DNA from 2 places in the Haloactinospora alba genome. Region 1 is predicted to be linked to the other one. Evidence: predicted binding sites of a transcription regulator. Region 1 holds the regulator's gene; the other holds the start of a gene.

Evidence for each region. The regulator HrcA, encoded in region 1, represses chaperone genes, less so after heat shock. The targets are predictions, from matches to a motif close to TTGGCACTCTCNNNNNGAGAGTGCCAA.
Region 2: a site for HrcA is predicted at 3,394-3,420, ahead of FHX37_RS00745 (FmdB family zinc ribbon protein). Genes of this name have one in related genera too.

The regions. Positions count from the first base shown of each region.
Region 1 covers NZ_VFQC01000001.1:1,016,441-1,021,393, reverse strand. The annotation lists gene FHX37_RS04705 (hypothetical protein) at 1-201, shown strand, start outside; gene FHX37_RS04700 (16S rRNA (uracil(1498)-N(3))-methyltransferase) at 300-1,043, opposite strand; gene dnaJ (molecular chaperone DnaJ) at 1,081-2,232, opposite strand; gene hrcA (heat-inducible transcriptional repressor HrcA) at 2,233-3,246, opposite strand; gene FHX37_RS04685 (DUF3097 domain-containing protein) at 3,582-4,424, shown strand; gene FHX37_RS23440 (DUF4870 domain-containing protein) at 4,868-4,953, shown strand, end outside.
Region 2 covers NZ_VFQC01000001.1:154,695-159,647, reverse strand. The annotation lists gene moaC (cyclic pyranopterin monophosphate synthase MoaC) at 1-68, opposite strand, end outside; gene glp (molybdotransferase-like divisome protein Glp) at 291-1,523, opposite strand; gene galU (UTP--glucose-1-phosphate uridylyltransferase GalU) at 1,609-2,535, opposite strand; gene FHX37_RS00750 (5-formyltetrahydrofolate cyclo-ligase) at 2,678-3,274, shown strand; gene FHX37_RS00745 (FmdB family zinc ribbon protein) at 3,433-3,822, shown strand; gene FHX37_RS00740 (SAF domain-containing protein) at 3,949-4,596, shown strand; gene FHX37_RS00735 (D-alanyl-D-alanine carboxypeptidase family protein) at 4,630-4,953, opposite strand, start outside.

The DNA of each region.
Region 1 (4,953 bases):
GGCGGAACCCCAGGCGAGCGGACATCCGAGTGCGAGCCTCCCCAACAGCCCAGCGGGGAGAGCCCCGACGCGCCGCAGGGGGACGAGAGCGGCGACGACGAGCCCGACGATGGGGGAGAAACGAGTACGAGTCCCACGTCCGAGCCGGAGGAGGACAGCGGCACGTCCCAGAAGGACACGACCCAGCAACCACCGGAATAGCGGACGCGTCCGGTGTCCGGTGCGCCTCTCCCGCCGACGGGCGGACGTGCGGCCTGGGGGTTTCCGTAGCGCGGGACACGGCAGCGCGGCGGCGAGGGTTACCAGCGCTCGCAGCGTGTCTGGAGGACGGAGAGCGCCGCCACCCCGGCCGTGGAGGTACGCAGCACCGTGGGGCCCAGTAGTGACCGCACCGCTCCGGCAGTGTCGAAGGTCCGCAGCTCAGTGTCGGTGAACCCTCCCTCGGGGCCGACCACGAGCACGATCCCACCGGACTCGGCACTGTCCCCGGGCACCACCAGCTCGGACAACCGGTGACCGGATTCCTCGTGCAGGACGATTCCGAGGCCGGAAGCGCTGATCAGGGAAGCTACCCCGTCCGTGGTCGCCGGTTCGGTCACCTCGGGTATGCGGCTGCGACGCGCCTGTTTGGCGGCTTCCCTCGCCGTGGCCCGCCACTTGCCCAACGCTTTGGGGACACGCTCGGGCTTCCATCGGGTCACGCACCGTTCGGCCGACCATGGGACGATCGTGTCCACACCGACCTCGGTCATGCTCTCGACGGCCAACTCTCCCCTGTCTCCCTTGGGCAGAGCCTGCACCACGGTCAGCCAGGGACACGGCACCGGGTCGGTCGCCCGCTCCTCGACCGCGCAGACCAGGGTGTCCTTGCCCACCTCGGTCACCATGCAACGAGCGCGCGTACCCGCACCGTCAGTGAGCTGCACCACGTCTCCGGCGGAGAGGCGACGTACCGTCGCAGCGTGTCGCCCCTCCGCGCCGGAGAGCACCACCCGTTCGGTGTCGAGCTCCCCGGCGCCAGTAACGAAGACCGGAGGTGTCACGCGTTCCCCTCTTGTTTCGCCACGTACCGCATCCCGACTACCGGGAACTGAACGCGCCGCGCAGTTTGGAGAAGAAGTTCCCGTGTCCGGGACTGAACTTGCCGGGCGGGTGGTCCTCGCCCCGCAGCTCGGCGAGCTTGCGCAGCAACGACTCCTGCTCCTCATCCAGCTTGGCGGGTGTTTCGACCTCGACCTGGATCTTGAGGTCACCACGTCCCCCACCGTCAAGGTGCCGGGTTCCGCGGTCCGGGAGCGTGATCACCCGCCCGGAGCTGGTGCCGGGACGCAGGTCGATCTCCTCGGTCCCGTCCAGCGTGTCGATCGTGAGCGAGGCGCCCAGCGCCGCCGCTGTCATCGGGACGGTCACGGTGCAGTGCAGGTCGTCCCCGTGACGTTCGAAGGTCGAGTGGGGACGCTGCACGATCTCCAGGAAGATGTCGCCGCGCGGCCCCCCGTTGGGGCCCACCTCACCCTCACCGGCGAGCTGGATCTGGGTTCCGTCCTCGACACCCGCGGGAATCTGCACCTTACGGGTGACTTTTTCCTGGACGCGACCCTCACCGGCGCAGTCGCCGCAGGGGTTGGTGATGATGCTTCCCTGCCCGGAGCACTGTGGACAGGGACGTGTGGTCATGACCTGGCCAAGGAAGGACCGAGCCACCTGGGACACCTCGCCACGTCCCTGGCACATGTCACACGTGTGGCGCTTACTTCCCTTGGCCGCGCCCTCACCCTGACAGGTGTCGCACAGGATCGCCGTGGGGAACGTCACGTCCTTCGTGACACCGAACGCCGTCTCCGCAAGGTCGAGTTCGACACGCACCTTGATGCTGCGTCCACGGCGGCTGCGCTCGCGGGGGCCGCGGCCTCCGCCCGCCTGTCCACCGAAGAAGGCGTTCATGATGTCGTCGAAGGGGAAGCCCGACGCGCCGAAGCCGCCGGCCGAGCCGCCGCCTCCGCCCCCGGAGGGAGCGAACGGGTCGGCGCCCATGTCGAACATCCGACGCTTGTTCTCGTCGGAGAGAACTTCGTAAGCCTGGGTTACTTCTTTGAAGCGGTCCTGTGTTTCCGAGTCGTCGGGATTGACATCCGGATGCAACTCACGGGCAAGGCGCCGGTACGCCTTCTTGATCTCATCCTGGGTCGCGTCCCGACGCACACCGAGGATCTCGTAATAATCTCTGGCCACTTACTGCCCCGCCAAAATCGAACCGACATACCGAGCCACAGCGCGTACTGCTCCCATCGTTCCGGGGTAGTCCATCCGGGTAGGGCCGACCACGCCGAGCTTGGCAAGCGACTGGTCCCCAGCCCCGTATCCTGCGGAAACGATCGAAGTGGACCTCAGCCCTTCGTGGGAGTTCTCCGCGCCGATGCGTACCGTTAGCATGGACGGATCACCTGCCTCACCGAGCAAACGGATGAGGACCACGTTTTCTTCCAGCGCCTCCAGTACCTCCCGCAGGCTAGCTGAAAAGTCCATCCCTGCGAGATTGGACGTTCCTCCGAGCACCACCTTCTCGTCGCGTTTCTCCACGACGCTCTCCAGCAACTCGGACAGCACTGATGCGGTCATCGGCCGGTCGTCTGGGGGCATCTGCGAGGGAAGCTCAGTCACAGCTGACGGAACGTCCTCTAACCATCTACCCGCCAGGGCCCGGTTCAATACGTGGCCCAGGTTCTCCACGGCCTCTTCCGAGACCTGCTCGGCTCCGTCGACCACCCGCTGCTCCACCCGACCAGTGTCGGTGATGAGCACCATCATCACCCGCTGGTTCCCGAGCGGGACGAGCTCTACGTGCTGCACCGCCGACCGGGTCAGGGAAGGGTACTGAACGATCGCGACCTGCTGGGTGAGCTGGGCGAGCAACCGCACGGTACGCCCAACGATCTCGTCCAGGTCGACGGTTCCGCTCAGGAACGACTCGATCGCACGCCGCTCCGCCACGGACAACGGTTTCACCGTGGACAGGCGATCCACGAACAGACGGTACCCCTTGTCTGTCGGGATCCGTCCCGCACTGGTATGCGGTTGGGCGATATATCCCTCTTCCTCGAGAGCGACCATCTCGTTACGTATCGTCGCCGAGGAAACCCCGAGGCTGTACCGGTCGGCGAGTGCCTTCGAGCCTACTGGCTCGTTCGTAGCCACGTAGTCCTCGACGATGGCACGCAGAACCGCGAGTTTGCGGTCGTCGAGCACGCGCTCACCTCCTGGCACTCTATCGTCTCAAGTGCTAATTCTATGTTGCTGTGCAAAGCCGACGCTGCCCAGGGCGGCTCTCCCGGCCCTCGGGGCAGGACAGCGGACCCCGCGGCGTTCCCGGTTGCCGCGGGAACACCCGTCAGTACGGGCCCGTGTCCGGTCTTTCCCACTGTCCGTTCCCGTTCCCGCCCGGGTGCCATTGCCATACGACGGGCACGGCCGCAACCCCGCTGACACGCGGGCGGGAGGAACCCCGCCTACCAGCGGGACACACGTGTCTCTTCTCATTCATCGCCCGCCGACAACGGCTGTGTTCAGTAGAATCCGCGGCTGTGCGCACGAATCCGGGAAAGAACTATGGCAGCGACGTTCTGGCGGGGGAATGGCGGCGCCCCCGCAGGGGGAGTGTTCCCGAGATCCCCGCCGAGCAGGGGCTGGTCGTCGAGACAGCCGACGAACGGTTCTGCGGTGCCATTGTCGGCTGGGACAAGAACACTGTCACCGTGGAGGACCGGCACGGTAGACAGCGGGTGTTCGACCTGGCCCCCGCGGCCTTCCTGATGGACGGCCGCCCGGTCACGGTGGTCCACCCCGCCCCGGAGGCCACTGGTCCCGCACGCAGCGCCTCGGGGTCACTCGCTGTTCCGAGCGCCCGAGCCCGCGTTGCCAGGGAGAGCCGGATCTACGTGGAGGGTGTGCACGACGCCGAGCTGGTGGAGAGGGTCTGGGGACACGACCTGCGGGTCGAGGGCGTGGTCGTGGAGTATCTGGAAGGGATCGACCACCTTCCCGCGGTGATCGACGAGTTCGCTCCGTCTCCGCAACGGCGGCTTGGTGTTCTTGTGGACCACCTCGTTCCCGGGTCGAAGGAAAGCGCGATCGCCGAGCAGACCCGTTCCGAGCATGTCCTGGTCACGGGCCACCCCTTCGTCGACGTCTGGCAGGCGGTGAAGCCGTCCTCACTGGGAATCAGCGCGTGGCCCGAGGTACCGCGTGGAGTTCCGTGGAAAGAGGGGGTACTCAACGCCCTGGGTTGGGACACGGACCCCCCGACGGCGTGGCGGCGTATTCTCGCCTCGGTACGATCCTTCGCGGATGTGGAACCTGAGCTTCTGGGGCGCGTCGAAGAACTGATTGATTTCGTCACCGATCTCCCAGCGGAGGGGGAGCAGTAGTCTCAGCTGCGAGAAGGGCACTGGTCCGTGCCATGATTCACCCGACGGTTCCGGCATGGTCACGCGGCGCTGGCACCGTGGGTCCTCGTGCGGGGACCGGAGGGACCGCCGGTGGCCTGGTCAGCCGCACACGTCGGTCGTAACCGTTGTGAGCCGCCGGGAAGGGAGGGACCGGTGGAGCCGTTCCAGCCGGCGCGATCCCCGAGCCGAAAGTGTTCTCCCCTCGTCCACCGGTACGTGCTCTGCCCACGGTCACCGCTTGTACCGTCGACAGTCCGGACGACTTCGTCCACACTGCCAGAAAGGAGAAGGGCGTTCCCTCCCCGCCGTGCGCAGCTCGGCCTCACGCCCCGAAACGCTGATGAGTGAGACCCCACCGAACCAACCGCCGCCACAGGAACCGCCCGCCAACGGACATCCCGCTCCCGGCCCGCAACAGCCCGGTGGATATCCGGACCACACGCGGTCGGGGTCCGGGGGGCAGCCGGGGCAGGGCCCTTCCCCGCAACAGCCTCCGCAGGGCTACCAA
Region 2 (4,953 bases), 860 kb from region 1:
ACGTCGACCATGCGGGCGTCACCGGACTCGGTGAGGTGGGTGAATCCGGCGGATCCTGATTCGGACATCGTGTGCTTCCTGTGTGCCTTGCGTCGGTTGTGGTCGGCACCGCCGCGGCGGTGCGGTGCGCGGGCTGCGGGCCCTGTCCGGTGGACGCTGCCCGCACCGGGCGGCGCGGACGGCGCCCCTCCGCACGGCCGAGGGCCGGGGCGGGGGCATCCTCCGTCGGGAGGACGGGGGCGCCGCCGGCGGGGTACCGGAGCGACGCGCACGCGTCCGCCGAACAGGGTCTACGTCCCGTCCAGGGTGACAGCTTCCACCACGTCTCCGCTGGCCAGTTCCGTCACCTCTTCCGGAACCACCACCAGAGCGTTGCTGTCGGCGAGGGCGGAGAGCTGATGGGACCCCTGCCGCGCGGCGAGTTCGGCGGTGTGGGCCACCTCCGGGTCGCTTCCGTCGCGTTCCAGCACCGCCCGCAGGTACGAGCGCCTCCCGTACGGCGAGGTGAGGCCCGGGGCCGCCAACCGGGCGCGCACCGAGGGCAGCGGGTCGGGGGGAAGGCCGCGCAGCGCGCGCAGGAGGGGGCGAACGAACAGCTGGAACGACACGAAGGCGCTGACCGGGTTTCCGGGAAGGGTCAGGATCGGGGTCCGGTCGTGGCCCACCGTTCCGGCGCCCTGGGGCATGCCCGGCTGCACCGCGACCTTGCCGAACCACACCGTTCCCAGCCGGGAGAGCACCTCCTTGACGGCGTCGTAGGCGCCCATGCTGACACCGCCGGTGGTGAGGATGAGGTCGGAGCGCGCGGCGGCGTCCTCGATCGCCTCGCGCACGCTGTCCGGGTCGTCGCCGGTGGCGGCGTGCCGGGACGCGACACCGTCGGCGTCCCGTACGGCGGTGGCCAGCATGTAGCTGTTGGACTCCCAGATCTGCCCCCGGCCGAGCGGCGCCCCGGGTTCCACCAGTTCCTCCCCGGTGGACAGGACGGCGACCCGCGGCCGCGGGTGCACCCGCACCCTGCCCCGGCCGACCGCGGCCAGCACCGCCGTCTCGGACGGCCCCACGCGCACCCCGGACCGCAGCACCGGGTCCCCCTCGCGCACGTCCCCGCCGGCGCGGCGTACGGCGTTCCCGGCGGTCACGGGCCGGTCGACGGTCACGGTCCCCGTCCCGCCGTCGGTCCACTCCACCGGGACCGCGGCGTCCGCTCCCCCGGGGAGGGGCGCGCCGGTCATGATGCGCGCGCACTGGCCGGGCCGCAGTGTCACCACAGCGGTGTCCCCGGCGGGGATGTCGGCGACGACGGGCAGACGCGCCGGGTCCTGCTCCGAGGCGCCGTCGAGGTCGGTGGCCACGACGGCGTAGCCGTCCACCGCGGAGTTGTCGAACCGCGGGAGGGAGACCGGCGCGGACACGGGTTCGGCGAGCACCCCGCCGTGCGCCTGGAGCAGGTCCAGCTCGGTGGGCTCCGTGGGGTGAACGAGCTCCAGAACGTCCCGGATGTGCTGCTCCACGCTCTTCATCGTCGTCGCTCCCCCGTTCGTTGACGCCGCACCGCCGAGGTGTCCAGTGTTCCACGCCGGGTGGGGGTCCCGGACAGCCCCGCCCTCACGTCTGGGGATTGTCCTTCTCCGCCACGAACGAGCGCAGCCAGGGCAGGAACTCGGCGGCGAGGTCGGGGCGGCGGCACGCGAACTCCACGACGGTGCGGAGGTAGTCCACCGTGTTCCCGGTGTCGTAGCGCCGCCCGGGGAACAGCACTCCGTGCACGGGCCCGCCCTCGTCGGCCCCGCGCCCGGCCAGCTCCCGCAGCGCGTCGGTGAGCTGGATCTCCCCGCCCCTGCCGGGCGGGGTCTCGCGCAGCACGTCGAACACCGCCGGGTCGCAGATGTAGCGGCCGATGATCACCCACCGGCTGGGGGCGCTCTCCACCGGCGGTTTCTCCACCAGGTCGGTGACCGTGACGACGTCCGGTTCGTCCGCCGGTTCCACGGCGGCGCACCCGTAGGAGGACACGTTCTCGGGGTCGACCTCCATCAGCGCCACCACGCTGCCGCCGTAGGTCTCGCGCACCTCGATCATCCGCGCGAGCAGCGCGTCCACCTCGCCGATGAGGTCGTCGCCCAGCAGCACGGCGAACGGTTCCCGCCCCACGTGGGCCGCGGCGCACAGGACCGCGTGGCCCAACCCGCGCGGGTCGCCCTGCCGCACGTAGTGCATCTGGGCGAGCTCACTGGTGGCCTGCACCGACCGCAGGCGCCGGGTGTCGCCCTTGGCGCGCAGCGCCTCCTCCAGCTCGTAGGCGCGGTCGAAGTGGTCCTCGATGGAGCGTTTGCTGCGCCCCGTGATCACGAGGACGTCGTCGAGGCCGGCGGCGACGGCCTCCTCCACGACGTACTGGATCGCGGGTTTGTCCAGGATCGGCAGCATCTCCTTGGGCGTCGCCTTGGTCGCGGGCAGGAACCGGGTGCCCAGACCCGCCGCGGGTACCACGGCTTTCGTGACAGTGGGGACAGCGGGTTGCGTTTCAGCCATGCCGGCACTGTAGGACAGCGCCGGTGCCGTGACCGCCCGGCACGCGTGGGCCGGTCCGCGTCACGGCAGCGCGCTGGCCGGTGAGCGCCGTACGGCGCAAGGGACATTCACCCGTTCTTCACGCATTCCTCACCGTCGGGCCGTGGCTGGGAGACTGGGTGCCATGGAGACCACCGAGAAACGGGAGATGCGCCGGCGGATCACGCAGGAACGGCGCAGTCTGCCCGAGTCCGAGACGCAGCGCGCGGGGACGGCGCTCAGGGACGCTCTCGCCAGCACGCCGCCCTTCGACACGGGCGGGACGGTCGCCGTGTACTACTCGGTCGGAACCGAGCCGGACACCCACAAACTCATCACCGCGCTGTGGCGGCGCGGTACCTACGTGCTGCTGCCGGTGTTCCTGCCGGACCGGAACCTGGACTGGGCCTCCTACGAGGGTCCGGACAGTCTCACCCGCACCGCCAACGACCTGCTGGAACCCACCGGTCAGCGGCACGGCCCCGAGGCGGTGCGGCGGGCGTCGGCCATCGTGTGCCCCGCGCTGGCCATCGACCGCAAGGGCTACCGGTTGGGGCGCGGGGCCGGCTGCTACGACCGGGCCCTGTCGCTGGCCGGGCCGAACACGAGCATCGTCGCGGTGATTTACGACACCGAACTGGTGGACGCGGTGCCCACGGAACCGCACGACCAGCCGGTACACGGGGTCGTGACGCCGACGGGCGGGCTCTCCTGGTTCTGACCCCGCCGGTGTGTGCGAGGGAACAGCGCCGAACCGCCGGGTGTTGCATATCCCGGCGGCGCCGTACCGGCCGGTGGCAGCGCCCCGAGTCGCGGCAGCGCTGCCCGAGCACGTACCATTTAGCAGTCAGCGGGCGAGAGTGCCAGCAAGGAGGATCCGTGCCTACGTACCAGTACGCGTGCACCGCATGCGACGCTCAGATGGAAGTCGTGCAGAGCTTCAGCGACGACTCGCTGACCGTGTGCCCCGAGTGCGAGGGCCGCCTGCGCAAGGTGTACTCGGCTGTGGGGATCGTCTTCAAGGGCTCCGGCTTCTACCACACCGACAGCAAGCCCGGTTCCGGATCGTCGGTCTCCGCCAACGGCTCCTCGGAGTCCGCGAACGGCAGCGGCCAGAAGAGCGACAGCTCAAGCGCGGACTCGTCCGGCTCCGGCTCGGACTCCTCCAGCTCGGGCTCCTCCGGATCGGGCGACTCCTCCTCCGGAACCGCGAGCTCCTCCGGGTCCTCCAGCGGGTCGACGAGCACCGCCTCCGCCTCCTCCAGCTAGGTTGTTCGGCGGACGCCGTCCGTCGAACAGGACCCGCACCCCCGCGCCTGTGGACAGGCGCCCCACTCCCTGCCCGGCGTCGTATCGTGCTGACATGGCCATCACACGTCCAGCACTCCGCCCGCTGTGAGAACGCGCCGGCGCGTTCCGGGCGCCTTCCTGTCCCGGCACAGGCGCGCGTTCGGCACGTCCTGCGCCGCGCTCGCGTTCGCGGGCGCGGTCCTGTTGCTGCGCCCGCCTCCGGAGCCCACCACGGACGTCCTGGTGGCGGCGGGAGACGTGTCCGCCTCCTCCCCACTGGCACCGCGCGACACCACGGTGCGCTCCCTTCCGCGCGAGGCCGTGCCCGACGGCGCCCTTCCGCCGGACACCGACACTGATGGCATGTCCTTGACCGGTCCGCTGCGCGGCGGGGAGGTGCTCACCACCGCCCGGGTCGCGGACCCGCCCGCCGCCGAGTACGGCGCCGACAGGGTGGCCGCCCCGGTCCGGGTGGCGGACGCCGGAGCTCTCACCCTCCTCAACCCGGGAAGCAGGGTTGACATCCTCGCGGCGGGCGAACCGTCCGCGGCCGGCTTCGCCGCGGAGGCGGTGGGCGGCGGTCCGGCCGAGCGGGTGGTGGCCGACTGCCCGGTGATCGCCGTTCCGGAAGACGACCGGGCCGGGTCCGGGGAGACGGGCGCGCTCCTGCTCGTGGCGGTCACTCCGGAGGACGCGCGCGCTCTCGCCGGACACGCGGCCAGCAGCCGCCTGTCCGTCACCATCCGCGGGTGAGGGGTCCACCGCCCGCCCGCGGACCGGGCGGGGTCAGTCGGCGCCGCTGACGGCCTCGTACTCCCAGTGCCAGGGCTCGTAGGGGCTGGAGTAGGCCCACTGCGGGTGGAACCAGCCCCACTGCTCGGAGTTCTCCTCCAGCCAGTTGAACTGCGGCGTCCCCTCGTTCTGCACCCCGCCGCACAGGTCGATCGCCAGGCCCCAGCCGTGGTTGCTGGTGCCCGGGACGGCGGCGTTGCCGGGGGGTTGCTCGGCGAACACGCGCTGCTGGTTGGGGAGGTCGCGGTAGGAGCTGGTCACGCACATCTCCTCACCGAACTCCTCGGCGTAGGCCTGGTTCATCTCGATGAAGTCCAC